One region of the Janthinobacterium sp. DSP2-3-3 genome, then DNA from elsewhere that is predicted to be linked to it. Evidence: predicted binding sites of a transcription regulator. Region 1 holds the regulator's gene; the other holds the start of a gene.
The links. The regulator NrdR, encoded in region 1, represses ribonucleotide reductase genes. The targets are predictions, from matches to a motif close to CACNANATNTNGTG.
Positions count from the first base shown of each region.

Region 2: ACP7DE_RS10460 (ribonucleoside-diphosphate reductase subunit alpha) is a predicted target of NrdR. The motif match lies at 2,154-2,167, and genes of this name have one in related genera.

Region 1 is NZ_JAFCWA010000018.1:12,073-17,696, reverse strand. Features, by position in the region: gene tolQ (protein TolQ) at 1-628, opposite strand, end outside; gene ybgC (tol-pal system-associated acyl-CoA thioesterase) at 676-1,077, opposite strand; ZMP/ZTP riboswitch at 1,393-1,519, shown strand; gene glyA (serine hydroxymethyltransferase) at 1,631-2,875, shown strand; gene nrdR (transcriptional regulator NrdR) at 3,019-3,483, shown strand; gene pilV (type IV pilus modification protein PilV) at 3,738-4,322, shown strand; gene ACP7DE_RS25855 (PilW family protein) at 4,328-5,296, shown strand; gene ACP7DE_RS25850 (pilus assembly PilX family protein) at 5,309-5,624, shown strand, end outside.
Region 2 is NZ_JAFCWA010000004.1:319,435-325,058, reverse strand. Features, by position in the region: gene ACP7DE_RS10460 (ribonucleoside-diphosphate reductase subunit alpha) at 1-1,898, opposite strand, end outside; gene ampD (1,6-anhydro-N-acetylmuramyl-L-alanine amidase AmpD) at 2,281-2,892, opposite strand; gene ACP7DE_RS10450 (sigma-54 interaction domain-containing protein) at 2,892-3,941, opposite strand; gene ACP7DE_RS10445 (PP0621 family protein) at 4,056-4,313, opposite strand; gene ACP7DE_RS10440 (cytochrome C assembly family protein) at 4,310-5,113, opposite strand; gene ACP7DE_RS10435 (ABC transporter substrate-binding protein) at 5,356-5,624, opposite strand, start outside.

The DNA of each region.
Region 1 (5,624 bases):
CCAGGCGGTCAATGTCATGCGAAAAACGGTTGTAGGCGACGACGGCGGGTATCGCCGCGAACAGGCCGATGGCGGTGGCGATCAGCGCTTCGGCAATGCCTGGCGCGACGGCGGCCAGGGTAGCTTGTTGCACGTTGGCCAGGCCGCGGAAGGCGTTCATGATGCCCCAGACGGTACCGAGCAGGCCGATGTACGGCGAGACGGAACCGACGGAAGCGAGGAAGGCCAGGTGCGATTCGAGCACGTCCATTTCACGCTGGAAAGCGGCGCGCATGGCGCGGCGGGCACCGTCGAGCACGGCGCCGACGTCCAGCGCTTCGCGCGAACCGTAGGAAGCCTTGCCCTTGATGAATTCGCCCATGCCGGCGTCAAAAATACGCGCCAGCGCGCCGCTCTGGTCGCGGTTGCCGTTGGCACTTTGATGCAGCGCATGCAGGTTGCCGCCGGCCCAGAAGCTGCGTTCGAATTCGATGGTTTGCTTGCGCGCCTGGCGTACGGCAAACATCTTGCGAAAAATGTAAGTCCAGCTGGTCAGGGAAATCAGCAGCAGCAGGGCCATGATCAGTTGCACGATCAAATGGGCATTGGAGATGAGCGCGAGGAAAGAAAGATCTTGTGTAACGTTCATTGGCTGGCAGTCTGTTGGGTGAATTGTCCGGGGGTGGCGGGTAGGGCTCAGGCGGCGCGCATGCGGGCCGCCACTGCATCAGGCACGGCGCACGGGCGCAATGCCGAGTCGACGCAGCCGATTTTGACGCGGGCCGTGTTCAGCAGGCGCTCGCCGCACCAGGCTTGTTGCAGGAAAACAATGGAGGCGCGCCCCATTTTTTCTATGCTTAATGTTAATCTTACCGTGTCATCGAGCCTGGCTGGCGCATGATAGTCGGCGTTGACGCTTTTGACAACGAACATCGCGTCGTGCTGTTCCAGCAATGCCTGCTGGCCCACGTCGATGGCGCGCAGCCATTCGGTCCGCGCGCGTTCGAAGAATTTCAGGTAATTTGCGTAATAGACGATGCCGCCGGCGTCGGTGTCTTCATAGTAGACACGGACGTTCCAGGTAAAGACTGAAGGCATGTTTATTGCGCCAGTAGTGGGATTGAGCAACATTTTACGCGATTTTTCTTCTTGTGACTGTGGGCGCTTGCTGGATAGCCATGCAAAAGCTGCATATAAAATGCACCGCAGTATAGTAAATCCAGGGTACACAATGGCAAGCTTCGTAACATACGCTTACATGCCGTGGCCAGGTTTAAGTTCAGCTTAAGAGCCGCAGTCTTGCCCCGGGGCGGCTTGTGGCCGTGCCTGGGCTGCTTTGGCGCGCGGCGATTATAGCCGTACGCTTGCATTCCTTGCTCAATTTGGGCACTTAACTTACAATTTGCATTCCATTACGTCTCACGTAACTGGCGAAAAGTCGGAGCGATCCCCACATTGTGGCGGTCGGCAGACCGGCGAAAGGTGGGCACCCACCGGGAAACGTGAGATTTTTCATCAGCCGTTCGCCTGGGTAGCCACTATGGAAAAGCACGAAGAGGCTGCCTATCCAATGTTGTTATTCACTTAACGTCGGCTCCCCTCATTCGATCCAACCTGCCAGTACAAGCACCCTCATACTTGGAGTTTTTACATGTTTGCAAAAGATCACACCCTCGCCAACGTCGATCCTGAATTGTTCGCCGTCATTCAAAAAGAGAACACGCGCCAGCACGACCACATCGAACTGATCGCGTCGGAGAATTACACCTCGCCGGCCGTCATGGAAGCGCAAGGTTCGCAGCTGACCAACAAGTATGCCGAAGGCTATCCAGGCAAGCGCTACTACGGTGGCTGCGAATTCGTCGACATCGCCGAGCAACTGGCCATCGACCGCGTGAAAAAACTGTTCGGCGCCGAATGCGCGAATGTGCAGCCAAACTCCGGCTCGCAGGCAAACCAGGGCGTGTTCTTTGCCATGCTGAAACCAGGCGACCTGATCATGGGTATGTCGCTGGCCGAAGGCGGCCACCTGACCCACGGCATGCCGCTGAACATGTCCGGCAAGTGGTTCGACGTGGTGTCGTATGGCTTGACGGCGGAAGAAGACATCGACTACGAGGCGATGGAACGCCTGGCCCGCGAACGCAAGCCGAAACTGATCATCGCCGGCGCGTCGGCATTTTCGAAAAAGATCGACTTCGAGCGCTTCGGCAAGATCGCCAAGGAAGTGGGCGCCTACTTCATGGTCGACATGGCCCACTACGCGGGCCTGATCGCCGCCGGCCTGTACCCGAACCCGGTGCCGTTCGCCGACTTCGTCACCTCGACCACACATAAATCGTTGCGCGGCCCGCGCGGCGGCATCATCCTGATGAAGGCTGAACACGAAAAAGCCATCAATTCGGCCATCTTCCCTGGCATCCAGGGCGGCCCGCTGATGCACGTGATTGCCGGCAAGGCTGTCGCCTTCAAGGAAGCGCTGAGCCCTGAATTCGTCGAATACCAGAAGCAAGTGATCAAGAACGCTGACGTGCTGGCGAAAACCCTGATCAAGCGTGGCCTGCGCATCGTGTCCGGCGGCACTGAATCGCACGTCATGCTGGTCGACTTGCGCGCCAAGAACCTGACGGGCAAGGAAGCCGAAGCCATCCTTGGTTCCGCGCACATCACCTGCAACAAGAACGGCATCCCGAACGACCCGCAAAAACCCTTCGTCACCTCGGGCATCCGCCTGGGCAGCCCGGCGATGACGACGCGCGGTTTCAAGGAAGCGCAAGCGGAAGAAGTGGGCAACCTGATCGCCGACGTGCTGGACAATCCGCATGACGCCGCCACCATCGAACGCGTGAAAGCGGCGGTGAAAGTGCTGGCTGACGCGCACCCGGTGTACGCATAATTATTTGTCCAGAATGTGTCATACAGAGTAAGATTCTGTCTGACACATTCCAGTCGTGCCCAAGGGCGCCCGGAGTGATTCGGGCGCCCTTTGTACAAGGGCGGCGATTTCCCTCATTATTACTATAAAGTTGTAGCCAGCTCATGAAATGTCCATTTTGCCAGCACGGCGATACCCAGGTTCTCGATACGCGCGTATCGGAGGACGGGGATGCCATTCGGCGCCGCCGCCGCTGCGGCAAATGCGACAAGCGTTTTACCACCTACGAACGCATTGAACTTATCATGCCAGCCGTCGTCAAAAAGAATGGCAGCCGGACGGAGTTCGCTGCGGATAAGTTGCGCGGCAGTTTGATGCTGGCCTTGCGCAAGCGTCCCGTCGCGGCCGCCTCCGTGGATACGGCCATCGCATCCATCCAGGAAAAATTGCTGACCAGCGGCTTGCGCGAAGTCGATTCCGGCTATATCGGCGAACTCGTCATGCAGGAACTCAAGCGTCTGGACAAGATCGCCTACATCCGCTTCGCCTCCGTCTACAAGAATTTCGAAGACCTGGCCGAGTTCCAGGATGCGATTGCCGAAGTGGGGCAGGCGCGCAGCAAACCCTGACGCTCACCTGACGTTCACTTTGTCGAAGATGGGGCCGGTTGTGCGCCCCGTTTTCACCACGCCAGCGCTCGGCTGGCAAGCCGCCTGATCAATCCAGGCGTTTTTTTCTCCTTCACTTTCTCCCTCTCTTCCTTCTTTTCTCGGCGACGTTTGCGCTGCCTCATGCCTGCGTTTCTGCGCGCGCCTATCGTGTAGCTGGGCCGGGCGTCCGCGCGGCTCCAGTCCGGTTTTCATTCTCTCAGCAGGAGAAGCTCATGCATAGCGGCGCGCGTGGTCCCATGGATGGCAGCAGCCTTGTCGAGGTGCTGGTGTCGCTGCTGCTGTTGGCGCTGGGTCTGCTGGGTGCCAGTATCCTGCAACTGAGCGCCCTGCGCGCGCGCCATGAATCGGCGCTGCTGTCGGCGGGCGTGCAACTGGCCGCCGGCATGGCCGAACGCATACGCGCGAACAGCGTGCTCATGCATGGTCCCGATGTAGGCAATTCCTACCTGAACGTGGCCTACGCGGCGGCGGACGGCGCCGACGCTGGCGGCGGCGCTCCCGACTGTTTCGGCGCTGCCGCCTGCAGCGCGGCCGAGCTGGCGCAATTCGATATCGCCGAATGGAAACAGCAACTGCAATCGGTCTTGCCTGGCGCGCGCCTGCGTATCTGCCGCGACGCGCCTGCCTGGGATGCCGCCGCCCAGGGCTTGCCTTGGGCGTGTAGCGGTGGCAAAGGTGCGCCCATCGTCATCAAGCTGGGCTGGCGCGCCCGCTTGCCCGATGGCTCGCCCGACGTGAATGCGGCAGGCGAGTCGCTGCCCAGGCTGGCATTCCAGCTGGGCGGAGGCGGCGCATGAATGGCATGCCTAACGCATGGCGCCGGTATCGGGGCATGAGCCTGATCGAGTTGCTGGTGGCCCTGACGCTGGGCGCGCTGCTGATGCTGGCGGCCAGTACCATGCTGCTGGCGGCCAGCGGCAGTTATGGCGACCAGTCCGCCAGTGCGCGCCTGGACGACAACGGCCGCTATGCGCTCGACAGCATCGCCCGCGCCGTGCGCCAGACGGCGTATGTGAATTGGGACAGCAGCGCCGCGCCCGTCGCCCATGCCGCGTACGACAGTGCCAATATCGCCGGACTCGACGCGCACAGCCTTGGCAAGAACAGTGAGGGCATCAGCGGCGCGCTGCCCGACGCCTTGCATGGCAGCGACGTGCTGGCCCTGCGCTATTACGGCGCCGGCAAGGAGGCGGGCGGCGACGGTTCCGTGCTCAATTGCGCCGGCTTTGGCGTGGGCGCCGCGCAAACGGAGGCGCAGCGGGGCTGGAGCATTTTCTATGTGGCGCAGGGCGCCGATGGCGAGGGCGAGTTGCGCTGCAAATACCGTGGCGCAAACGGCTGGGGCGCGGACGCCGTCATCCGTGGCGTCGACGGCTTTCAGGTGCTGTATGGGCTCGACACGGATACGCTGCACGATGGCGTGGCGAACCAGTATGTCAATGCCAGCGCGCTCGACGCCTACGATGCGGCGCTGGTGCTGGCGGGTGCGGATGCGGCAGCGCGCCAGCGCGATTTTCACCGGCGCACGCACTGGAAGCGCGTGGTCAGCGTGCGCGTGGCGCTGCTGTTGCATGGCGAGGCGGGCCAGCTGGACAAGATGGCGGAACTGGGGCCGGCGCAATTCGACCTGTTCGGCAAGGCGTATGCCGAGGCGCACGGCGCTGGCGACACGGGCGTACGCGTCGCGCGCGCGTCCTTGCCCGCGGCAACGCGCGCCAGGCTGCGGCAACTGGTGCAGGCGAGCATCATGCTGCGCAACGGGCCGGCCTAGGCGGGCGCCACGATGGCTGGCACGGGCGTCCGCTGTCGCGTAGTTCGTGTACGCCACGGTGGCGCCACCCTCGTGTATGTGCTGTGCTTGCTAGTGATCATCCTGCTGCTGGGTATATCGGCGGCGCAGATGGCCTTGCAGGGCGAAAAGGCGGCACGCGGCGAGCGCGACCGGCAAATCGCGTTTCAGGCGGCGGAGGAGGCATTGGTGGATGCGCAGAACGATATCGAAGGCTTGCCCGGCGTGCCGGGACGCAGCAGCCTTTTCGCATCAGGCAGTGCGGCAGGGTTCGCGGACGATTGCGGCGAGGCAGGCGCACTGGGCTTGT
Region 2 (5,624 bases), on a different contig from region 1:
AGCATGCGCATGGCGGTGCGGATGGTCTTGGCCAGCTTGACGTGATCGAGCTTGCCTTCCTTCATGTGCGCCGGCATGTTCACGGAACCGAGGTTGCAGACGGCGATTTCGTCAGGCCCCGTGTTCAGCGTGATTTCGGTGCACAGATTCGAGCTGTGGACGACGCCGACGTGCGACTGCGGGCTGCGGATGTTGCAAGGATCCTTGAACGTGATCCATGGGTGGCCCGTTTCAAACAGCATCGACAGCATCTTGCGCCACAGGTCCAGCGCCTGGACTTTCTTGAACGAGCGGATTTCGCCGGCGGCTGCCTTGGCTTCGTAGCCCAGGTAAGCCTTTTCAAAGGCTTTGCCCACCAAGTCGTGCAAGTCTGGCGTTTCGCTCGGCGAGAACAGGGTCCACTCGCCTTTTTCCATGACGCGCTTCATGAACATGTCGGGAATCCAGTTCGCCGTGTTCATGTCGTGCGTGCGGCGGCGGTCGTCGCCCGTGTTCTTGCGCAGGTCGAGGAATTCCTCGATGTCCATGTGCCAGGTTTCCAGGTAGGCGCAGACGGCGCCCTTGCGCTTGCCGCCCTGGTTGACTGCCACGGCCGTGTCGTTAACCACTTTCAGGAACGGCACCACGCCTTGCGACTTGCCGTTGGTGCCCTTGATGTGGGCGCCCAGGGCGCGCACTGGCGTCCAGTCGTTGCCCAGGCCGCCGGCGTACTTGGCCAGCAGCGCGTTGTCCTTGATGGCGTCGTAGATGCCTTCCAGGTCGTCCGAGACGGTGCTCAGGTAGCACGACGACAGCTGCGAGCGCAGGGTGCCCGAGTTGAACAGGGTAGGGGTCGAGCTCATGAAGTCGAACGAGGACAGCAGATTGTAGAACTCGATGGTGCGCGCTTCGCGGTCCGCTTCGTTCAGCGACAGGCCCATGGCCACACGCATGTAGAACGCTTGCGGCATTTCGATGCGGACGTCATGGATGTGCAGGAAGTAGCGGTCATACAGGGTTTGCAGACCGATGTAGCCGAATTGCAAGTCGCGGTCGGCAACGATGGCTTTGGCCAGGCGTTCCAGGTCGAAGCTGGCGAGTACCGGGTTCAGCAGCTCGTTGGCGATGCCCTTGGCGATATATTGCGGGAAATACGTCAGGTACTCGGCAGCAGCGGCCGCTTGCGGCACTTCCTTGCCGAACACTTCCTTGCGCACCGTGTGCAGCAGGATGCGGGCCGTGACCTGGCTGTAGGCCGGATCTTTTTCCATCAGCGCGCGCGCCGCCAGGATGGCCGACTTGTGCAGCTCTTCGACGGGCACGCCGTCGTACAGGTTCTTCACCGTTTCAGCCAGGATGGCGTCGGCATCGACGTGCTTTTCCAGGCCGGCGCAGGCGGCGTTGATCAGGTCGCGCACTTCCTGCATGTCCAGCAGACGGCGCACGCCATTATCAAGCACGTTCAGTTGGGGTGCGGTCACTTGCGCGGAAGCGCCCAGCGCTTCCTTCTGCAGGCGACGCTCTTCCATGTGCTTGGCACGGTACAGCACGTAGGCACGCGCCACGTCGTGCTCGCCCGAACGCATCAGCGACAGTTCCACCTGGTCTTGCACGTCTTCGATATGGAAGGTGCCGCCACCCGGATGGCGGCGTACCAGCGCGGCGACGACGCCATCGGTCAGTTGTTCCACCAGGTCGCGGATGCGTGCCGAGGCGGCACCCTGGCCGCCGTTAACGGCCAAAAACGCCTTGGTCATGGCGATGGCGATCTTCGAAGGCTCAAATGCCACCACCGCGCCGTTGCGGCGGATGATGCGATAGTCGCCCAATGCCGCGCCCTTGCTCGCCACGCTATTGGCCGCGCCTGGCGCTGGCGATACTGGCGTTGGATGGATGGAAATATCTTGTGGTGATTGCATTGAAGCTCCCGTTGTCAGCTAAAGTCAGCCTGCAGTTTTGCTGCCGCGTGTGTTGTTGAATAGAACGCCCGATGGTCAGGGTTTCTTCAGGTGTTTGTTGCTAAATAGTAAATAATTTACAACCAAAAATCATGCGGCCAACCTGTACAGCCCGGCTGGCGCGAAACACGATCAAGGGTGGTGAAACGCCAGTTCCCGTTGCCATATCAACAAGCAGGGTAGCTTTGGTAATAATTCTGAAAACGTCTGTGATGGCACTACATATAGTCTTTAAATCCAAGTTATGCACTAATTGTAGTGCCCATCGAAAGGCGATGCAATAGTTTTCCGGCATCCGCCAGCGTAATTTTTTGTATTTTCATATACGATTTCGGTTGACTTTTCAGGGCTTGGATGGAAAGCCCAATCCCCGCGTAGTAAGCGCTAACGCAGGCTGCCCGCGCACAGTTTCCAACCAGCATTCTTGATAAAAATGCCAGTCAAAAAACGGTCCCGGATCCGTTTTCCTCCCCGGTGCAATATGCTCGTGGCCGCGCACCTGGGACAAGCCATAGCGCGCCACCAGCGCCGCCGTCAGCGCCGCCAGCACGCGATATTGCTGCGGCTGGAAGGGGACAAAGTCCGCGCCTTCCATTTCGATACCGATGGAATAGCTATTGCACTGCGGGCGTCCTTCGAAGGTGGATGCGCCAGCATGCCAGGCACGTTGATCAGCAGAAACATATTGCAACAGCGCACCATCGCGCCGCACAAAAAAGTGCGCCGACACCTGCAAGCCACGCAGGTCGGCGAAAGAAGGATCGGCATTATAATCTACCCGACCGGTAAACAAGTCCGACACATGTGGTCCGCCAAAGTGGCCGCCCGGCAAGCTGATGTTATGGATCACCAGCAAGTCGACTTGCGCACCGTCCGGGCGCGCATCCTGGTACGGCGAGTCATAGCGCAGCGCGCCGTCACACCAGCCGTCTTCATCTATCGTCCATGCTGTCATCAAGGTAGCGCTTCCTGTATCGTCAATTTCTGCATGCGGTAACGCAACTGGCGCACGCTCAGCCCCAGCTGGCGCGCCGCCCGTACGCGGTGATAGCACGCCTGCACCAGCGCCTGCATGATCATGTCGCGCTCGACCTGGCGCAAATACACATCCAGCGGCACGCCGCACACGGCCATGCCCGGCAGGCACAGTTGCCGTTCCGGCAAGGCCGGCCCCGCCTGCAACGGGGTGATGCCCGCCGCCGACTGCAGCCCCAGCCCATCGAGCGCGATCACGCCGCCATCTGCAAAAGCCAGCGCCCGTTCCAGCATATTTTCAAGTTCGCGCACATTGCCGGGAAACGCATACGCGGTCAGGGCCGCCAGCACCGGCGGCGCCAGGCTCACGGCCTGGCCCGGTGCCAGACGCGCCAGGATTGCCTCACATAATACCTGCAGATCGCCGCGCCGCTCCCGCAGCGGCGGCAGCGCCAACTCGATGACATTGAGCCGGAAAAACAGATCCTGGCGAAACGTGCCGGCGGCCACGCCGCGCGCCAGGCCATGCTGGCTGGCGCACAGGATGCGCACGTCAACGGCTTCGTCGCTACTGCCGCCCAGCTTGCGCACGCGGCGCTCCTGCAGCACGCGCAACAGCTTCACCTGCATGGCCAGCGGCAGATCATCGACTTCATCAAGCAACAAACTGCCGCCATGGGCTGCCTGGAAGAATCCCTGACGTTCGTGCAGCGCGCCCGTATAGGCGCCCGGCCGGCAGCCGAAGAATTCGGCTTCCATCAGCGCTTCGGGAATGGCACCGCAGTTGACGGCGATAAACGGGGCGCTGGCGCGCGCCCCCTGCGCGTGGATGGCGCGTGCCGCCAATTCCTTGCCCGTGCCTGATTCGCCGCGGATGGCCACCGGCGCGCCGCAGCGGGCGATGCGGCCGATCTGCGAGCGCAGTGCCTGCATGGGCAGCGAATTGCCACCTAGTTGCGGCGCCGACGGCAGGCCGCTGGCCGCCGTGTTGCCGGCGGCGGTCGCGGTCTGCGGGTTGGGACTGGGCATAGGGGAGCGCGCCTTTCTGCGAGGGCGGTGGCAAACCGCTTGCTGCAGATGCTACGCCGGACTGCTGCCGGAGGACGTTACGATACGGATGAGCAACGCGGCGCGCGCTTCCCCTTACAGCGTGGCGTGCGCGTGGCTGCAGTAATCGTGCCCCTTGGCCTGCACATTTTCGGAGACCGGATAGTACACGCCGCAATGGGCGCAACACAGCATCAGCTCGGCATCCGGCAATTCCTGCGGCCGGCCCGGCGGCGCAAACGGCTGCGACCGCTGTTGCTGCGCGCGAGCGCGCTGCTGCATGCCCCGGATCTTGCTGCGAATAGCAAACAGCACCAGGAACACCAGCGCCAGCCAGAATAAAACACGTGTCATGCGTATCCTCGGTGTAAAACCACTTCCAGTACAAAACGGCTGCCGACATAGGCCAGCAGCAAGGTGGCGAAACCGGCCAGGGTGAAGCTCAAGGCCGTCTTGCCGCGCCAGCCGCGATAGCGGCGCCCTGCCAGCAGGGCGGCAAACAATAGCCACGACAGCATGGTGAACACGGATTTGTGATCCCAGTTGAGCGCCTTGCCAAATAATTGCTCGGAAAAGACGATGCCCGACAGCACGGTCAAGCTGAGCAGGATAAAACCCAGACCGATCATGCGGAACAGCAACTTTTCCATCGTCAGCAGCGCTGGCAACTGGTCCAGCGCGCTGCCGATGAAGCCACGGCTTTCGCTGCGCGTATGCAGGCGCGATTCCTGCAGCGCCATGAGCACGGCGTGAAAGGCAGCAATCGTCAAGGTGCTGTAGGCCAGCACCGCCACGGCAATATGCCAGCCGAAGACGGCGGACTTGCCCTCCATGCTGACCTGGCTGCCAGGAAAGGCCCAGGCCAGGCCGATGGCGATGACGGCGCTGGGCATGACCATGCGGCGCAATCCGTCCAGGCTGAAATTGCGGTTCTCGATCCAGTAGGCGCCCACCGAGACCCACAGCGCGGCCGACAGCATGGCGGAAAAACCGAAACGCAAAGTGCCAGGCGCCATCAGGTCGAACCACAGGGTGGCGGCATGCGCCAGCCAGCCGACACCGGTCAGGCCGGCAATGAGCCGGGCACGGGACGAGGGAAGCACCGCGCACGCCACGTACAACAAAGCGGCGATAAAAAAGAAATAGATCTGCATAGTTTAAGTTTACACCATAGCCGACAAGCGCGATTCAAGCGACAGCCCGGGTGACAGGCATTCCGCCGCCAACCAATGCTGCAAGCCTGCCATGATATCGCGCCTGAGGCGCAACGGGGTGGCGCACCCTCAAGATTTCGGTAATCTTTCGCGCCGCCGCGTGCCACCTGCCTATATATTAGTATGCCGCAAAAAAATGATGGCCCGCTTAAGCGAGCCATCGGGCACTGCCAATATCTGGTTTACTTCACGTTCAGGCTCTTTTTCGCCTGCTCCAGCAAGTCCGTCTTGACCCAGTCCTTGGCCACGGGCGGTTTGCTCATGCGGCCCACGCCCGTTTTCACCATCACATCGGTGGTCACCTGAATATGTTCGGGCGAAATGTCATAGGAATACGGCGAATTGCTGATCGCGTCGTCGAAGTCATCCTTCGTGATCTGGCCGCGGAACACGACTTCCCGCACATACTTTTCCGCCGTCGCCTTATTGTCGATAAAGGTCTTGGTGGCTT